2 regions of the Oceanobacillus sp. FSL K6-0127 genome follow, and region 1 is predicted to be linked to the other one. Evidence: predicted binding sites of a transcription regulator. Region 1 holds the regulator's gene; the other holds the start of a gene.
The links. Region 1 encodes Rex, which represses fermentation and respiration genes when NADH is low (regulators of the CRP and FNR family bind a similar motif). Its sites were predicted from a motif close to TTGTGAAATATTTCACAA; they were not measured.
Positions count from the first base shown of each region.

Region 2: cydD (thiol reductant ABC exporter subunit CydD) is a predicted target of Rex. The motif match lies at 1,813-1,830, and genes of this name have one in related genera.

Region 1 covers NZ_CP150287.1:1,305,899-1,309,330, forward strand. The annotation lists gene MHH64_RS06555 (ABC-F family ATP-binding cassette domain-containing protein) at 1-1,617, opposite strand, end outside; gene MHH64_RS06560 (redox-sensing transcriptional repressor Rex) at 1,769-2,407, shown strand; gene MHH64_RS06565 (hypothetical protein) at 2,705-3,432, shown strand, end outside.
Region 2 covers NZ_CP150287.1:1,790,840-1,794,271, forward strand. The annotation lists gene dapA (4-hydroxy-tetrahydrodipicolinate synthase) at 1-122, shown strand, start outside; gene MHH64_RS09080 (universal stress protein) at 454-888, shown strand; gene MHH64_RS09085 (PC4/YdbC family ssDNA-binding protein) at 913-1,143, shown strand; gene MHH64_RS09090 (hypothetical protein) at 1,229-1,615, shown strand; gene cydD (thiol reductant ABC exporter subunit CydD) at 1,858-3,432, shown strand, end outside.

The DNA of each region.
Region 1 (3,432 bases):
TTCTTCTTTCTTCTCCAAATAATAATCATAGTCCCCAAGATAGATCGTAATTCCATCTCGTTCCATTTCAGCAACCTGATCAGCTATTTTATTAATAAAATAGCGGTCATGTGATACGAAAAGGATGGTTCCAGGAAAATCAATCAAAGCTGCTTCCAGCACTTCTTTACTATCGATGTCCAAATGGTTTGTAGGCTCATCCATAATAAGGAAATTTGCTTGCTGCATTTTAAGCTTAGCAAGGGCTAGTCTTGCCTTTTCTCCACCACTTAATGTATGGACCTGCTTTAATACATCATCTCCAGAAAAAAGAAAGTTTCCTAAAACCGTGCGGATATCTTTTTCATTTATGGTGGGGTAATCATCCCATAATTCTTGAAGAATCGTCTTAGTAGAATTAAGATCAGCCTGTTCTTGATCATAGTAGCCAATTTGTACATTTGTACCAAGCTGGATGTTTCCTTTTTCTGTCTGCAGTCTACCTAAGATGGCCTTAAGTAATGTAGTTTTCCCTACACCATTCGGACCAACAAGTGCGATACGGTCACCGCGATTTATATCCAGTCGTATGTTGGAAAAAATAGGGTCCACTTCTTTTTCATAACGTAAGCTAAGCTCTTCAACTTTTAATACATCATTTCCACTTCTGCGATTAATTTGAAAGGAGAAGGAAGCGGATGACTCATCACCTAGTGGCCGATCAAGACGCTCCATTTTTTCAAGCTGCTTCCGCCTGCTTTGTGCTCGTTTTGTAGTCGAAGCACGTACAATATTCCGCTGGATAAAGTCTTCCATTTTTTTAATTTCAGTTTGCTGCTTTTCAAATTCCTTTAATTCCTGTTCATAATTTAGTGCTTTTTGCTCCAAATACTTGCTGTACGAACCATGGTATTTTCGCGTTTTATGCCGTGAAATTTCATATACAATGGAAACTGTTTTATCAAGAAAGTACCGATCGTGTGAAACGATGACAATGGCGCCTGGATAACTAACGAGATAGTTTTCCAACCATGACAATGTATCAATATCAAGATGGTTGGTCGGTTCATCAAGAATAAGCAGCTGTGGTTTTTGAAGCAGCAATTTACCCAGGGCAAGTCGTGTTTTTTGTCCACCACTAAGTTCTGCGATTGGAGTATCATAATCAAAGGACTCAAAATTTAACCCACTAAGTACAGCTCTAATATCAGATTCATACGTATAGCCCCCATCAGTCTGATATGCTAGTTGAAGTTTGTCATATTCTTTAAGGACTTTGTCATATTCTTCTCCAGATAATTCGCTGGCTTTCTCCATCTCTTTCTCTAATGCTCGAAGTTGCTTTTCCAATGATTTTAAATGGGAAAATACCTCTAGCATTTCATCCCAAATGGTTTTCCCTGATTCTAACGTCATATGCTGGGATAAATAACCGAATGTAAGATCCTTCGGTTGAAAAAATTCCCCTTCATCATACGATAATTCTTGTGCCATAATTTTAAGTAATGTTGACTTACCTGCACCGTTTCTGCCGACAATAGCTATACGGTCTTTATCTTTAATTTCAATTTTAATATTTGATAAAATCTCTTCAGCACCGAAGGATTTGGAAATTCCGTTTAGTTGCATTAATATCATCTTTTTCACCCCATCATGTACAGTGTATCTTATAGTTATTTAACGAGGCAACTGAATTGTGAAAAATATCACGACTTATTTGACGTTTTCTGTTAAAATAGAAGGAAAGAACTTATCATATACAACTATTGGATTGAAAAGAGGAAGATTGATGGAACAGAATAAAATTCCACAAGCTACTGCCAAGCGGCTGCCTTTATATTATCGTTTTCTTAACAATTTAAATCAGCAAGGGAAGAAGCGAGTTTCCTCAAAGGAGCTGAGTGATGCAGTAAAAGTGGATTCTGCAACAATTCGAAGAGACTTTTCTTATTTTGGCGCATTGGGAAAAAAGGGATACGGCTATAATGTAGAGTATTTATTAGGATTTTTCCGAAGTACGTTGGATCAGCATGAGGTTACAGAGGTTGCATTAATCGGAGTTGGGAACTTAGGTACAGCCTTCCTTCATTATAACTTTATGAAGAACAATAATATCCGGATTACTACGGCATTTGATGCAGATACAGAAAAGGTTGGCACGGATATTGGCGGGGTACCCGTTTATGATATTCGTGATTTAGAGGAAAAGTTAGAAGACATTAAAGTCGCTATCCTAACTGTTCCAGCTGTTGAAGCACAAGTGATCGCCGATAAGCTTGTAGAAAAAGGGATTTCAGGGATTCTTAACTTTACTCCTGCAAGGATTAGTGTACCGAAGCATATTCGGGTCCACCATATTGATCTTGCTGTTGAATTGCAGGCCCTTGTCTATTTCCTAAAGCATTATTCGTTAGATAATCCAGAGTAGATATTACTCATTGTAAATTTTTGTTTATTTACAAGGCTATTGATATTAGGTCAAAAGCCTTGTTTTTTTATGGTTGGATTTGGATGTCCTTATATTGGTAAATACCATAATTTATTTGCATCAATTCCATAAAATCTCCGTTTTAAACAACCACTGGAAACAAGCTGATAAATATTAACTAGATAAATGGAACTAATATTTTTCTGAAAATTATTGGTTCTTAAGACATCTATCCATTTACTGATTATTACGTTAATCTGTATTGGGAATATATTAAGAAAGAGGAGGAATTTATTCGTGAACGTGAAAAAGGTTTTAGGTATTATGTTTGTTTTATTTATTAGTTTGTTCATTGTTGCATGTTCAAATGAAAGTGACAATGAGAGTGAAGGGACTAACGATGCTGAAGCAACTGAAGAAACAAATGATGCGGAAGCAAACGAGAAAAACGGGTCTGAAGAAGCAGAAGAAAATGTAGTTCCAGAAGATGAGGCATTATTTGCAGTACTTGAAGCAAACTTAGAAGCATTAACAGAAAATGACTTGGATGCTTACATGGAAACCATACATAGTGAATCTCCTTTATATGACTCAACACGTACGACAATCGATCAATTATCTGTGTATACATTAGATATGGAATTATTTGATTTAGTTGTAGAAGAAAAATCAGAAGAAGAAGCAACAATCTCTTATAAACAGACGACAATGAAAGTCGATGGTCCTGATTTTATGAATAATGAAACACACGGGGTTCATGTCTTGCGACCAGATGATGGTGCATGGAAAATTTATAGTTCCGAAGAACCAAGCGAAATAATTCCTCTTGATGAGAATGGGGAAGTTATCGAAGAGACTGCTGCTGATGCAGCGGCAGAAGGTGTTTACATTGACACAATTACGAGCTTAGAAATTCCGTTTGATGAAGGAAAGTGGGAGCTTGAGAACTATGAGGAAGGAGACGGTGAAGCAACCGCTGAATTTCTTTTAGTTGATGAGGATCAAACGAATTTCACAGAGCTGTT
Region 2 (3,432 bases), 480 kb from region 1:
ACCATATTGGAGTACCAGTTGGTGGTGTTCGTCTACCACTTGTACCATTGACGGAGTCAGAAAGAGCGTCTATTTGTAAACTAGTAGCGGCCTATGAAGTGAAAAACGCAATCGGATATTAAGTTAGAGAAAAGGAGTAAGCAGTGAAGCTTATTCCTTTTTTTGATACCAGGGAATGCTGTGGATAAATACCTTATGACACGATAACGAAGACTTACCGACTTGGGAAGACATAGATTAGTAGCACTTATACCCTGGAGTGAATCACCTGCGCAGGAATGTTCGATAAGTCGAACCTACTCCAAAATATGGGGCGCAGTCCGTACATCAGTGTCAACTTAACAAATATGAAGTCTGACGAAAGCCATTAAAAAATTAACCTCTCTAGACGTATCCATGTATAATAAATTAAGTGGATTAAGTAGCTAACCTTTAATAAAGTGAGGAATGCAAATGAATCGAAAAATTCTCGTATCGTATGATGGTTCAAATCGTAGTAAAAAGGCGATTAAAGAGGCAAAGAATCAGGCGTCAATTACAGAAAAAGCAGAAGTACATGTTATTTCTGTTGTGACACCGGGAATTAAAAGTAACGAGACAGCTATTGCAGGCAACATATCCATGGCAGATGCAGAATTTCTTTTACCGGAACTACATCAAATCAAGAAGGAAATGGAAGCATTAGGAATTGTTACGATAACGGAAATTCGGACGGACTTTTCACAGCGCAACCCGGGGAGAGCGATTTGTGAATATGCTTTAGCTAACGAAATAGATTTGATCATTGTAGGCAATCGGGGGCTTAGTAATATAAAAAGTCTTCTGTTAGGTAGTGTGAGCAATACGATTGTACAGAACGCCAAGTGCCCTGTTTTGATTGTTAAATAGAATGAAGCATAAAGGAGTATGAATATGGCTGAATTAAATTATAAAATTGTAGAAACAATTGCTGTTATTTCGGAGTCGCCAAAAGGATGGACAAAGGAATTGAATGTGATCAGCTGGAATGGTCGCCCACCAAAATATGATTTACGAGACTGGGCACCTGGTAAGGAAAAGATGGGTAAAGGTGTTACTTTAACAGAAGAAGAGATTGTCCAATTGAAGAAAGCATTGGCAAATTTAAACGCGCTTTCGGAATAGAACGATTATCTAAATTACTGACTTTGGGAGATGGCTGATGATTTGGATAAATTGTAATAAAGACAAATGAAAAGTGGGAGATAAAATGAGAGAAATCGTTATTACTCTTGCGGAAATTGTAAATAATATTCATGACATCCTTACAGACATGTTCGGTCTACATATGACAGATAAAGAACTCCATTTTTGGATTATGGGCTTTATGGGAATGACGATTTTCTTCTTTGTCTATATCTTTTTCAAGCTATTGGAAAAGCTTAAATGGAGTACGACGATATTTTCCTTTATCTATACGTTCACCATTATGGTTGTTATCGTTTTTGCAATTGAATTGCAGCAAGCAATTACGAATCGGGGAAACATGGAGTTTGCAGATGCAGTAATGGGACTATGGGGCTTTTTTGTCATGTTTTTCATTTATGCTGTAATTGCATGCGTTATTTACTTTGCTATAAAATTTATTAAGAAGTAGCTGACTGCCCAACAAAGTGAGACTATGCGATCGCTCGTTTTGTTGGGCAGTTTTTACGTGAATTCTACTTCCTCTTTTGGAGACGGTGAAAATTCTCTAACGTAAGGAGCAAGGTTAATTTTATCACCCTTAAAATCGACAACTATGTTAACACCCTAGCTATCCGTTTACTTCGGTATTTTAAATCATGTATACTTATGTGAAGATGTTCACTAAAATAGCTTTCGTTAGGGGGAGAATCAATGAATAGATTGAAGAATATAGCAGCAGAACAGAAAGGAAAGCTCATACTTTTTATTGTGCTTGCGATTCTTTCTGCGTTTGCTATTATCGGTCAAGGTTATTTATTTGTGATAATCATTGATCGTATTTTCCTAAAAGGCTATTCATTTTCAGAAATTAGCCCGTTAATTATAGGCTTAATCGTAGCGCTTTTTTTACGGACAGGACTAAATTATTTGAATGGAAGAGCAGGAGCAAGAATGGCTACTCTTGCTAAAAGAGAGCTGCGCAGGCTGTTTGTACATACATTTTCAAGAAATTCAATGCAAGCTTCATTGGAAGGACAGTCTGGCCAAAAGGTTGGGCTCCTATTGGATACGGTTGATGAAATAGATTCTTATTTTAGCAGCTATATTCCACAAATTATTCAATCAACGATTGTACCGCTTTTCATCCTTGTTGTTATTTTAATGGAACATATGGCAACAGGAATTATTATCCTAGTTACCGCACCATTTATTCCTATATTTATGATAATTATTGGCTTTAATACGAAAGACAAATCCGAACAGCAGCTAGATAAGATGAATGCGTTCTCCGGTACGTTTCTTGATACGCTGCAAGGGTTAACAACATTGAAATTATTTGGACGGTCTAAAGAGCAGGAGAAAACCATTCAAAAAAGCAGCTTAGATTTCCGTGATGCAACGATGGAAGTGCTTAAAATTGCATTTACGAATTCTCTGGCTTTAGAGTTTATTTCTATGCTAAGCATTGGGCTTATCGCGTTAGAAGTTGCTGTTCGAATGATTATTTTTCAAGATATCACGTTTTTTACTGGCTTTTTAATGCTTATTCTTGCTCCAGAGTTTTACACGAAATTAAAGGAGCTAGGAAATTCATTTCATACGGGACGGACGAGCATGGCGGCAGCGAATAAATTAGATATAGAGCTTTCTGCACTCGAAGATGATGAGACACGATGGGGAGAACTACCCTTGGCGAAAAATAAGCCAGTCCATATTAAAGTGGATGAAGCAGGATTTTCTTACAAGGAAGGCGGTTTTGCATTAAAGCATATTAATTTAGAACTCGAAGCTTTTGAGCAGATTGCGATTATCGGAAAAACGGGATCAGGAAAAACGACATTATTGCATATGCTAGCAGGGCTAGTCCCGCTAACGGAGGGAATGATTCAAGTAAATGAAACTTCCTTAAAGCAATACAGAGAGAAGGATTGGTTTGACCAATTAAGTTATATTTCACAGAATCCGTATATATTCTCAGGTACGATTGCAGAGAATATTGCAATTGGTTCTACAAAAAGCGCATATCAAGAAGAAATTATCAAAGCAGCTGAAAAGGCAGGGATTAATGATTTAGTGGATTCGCTTGAACATGGATATGACACGTTAATCGGTGAAGGAGGAAGAGGCCTTTCTGGTGGGGAGAAACAGCGAATAGCGCTAGCCAGAGCATTTCTCAAACGCCCATCTGTCATTCTTTTTGATGAGCCGACGACAGGGCTGGATTTGCAAACGGAACAAATTCTTCAGAAATCAATGGAGGAACTAGGAAAACATTCGACAGTTATT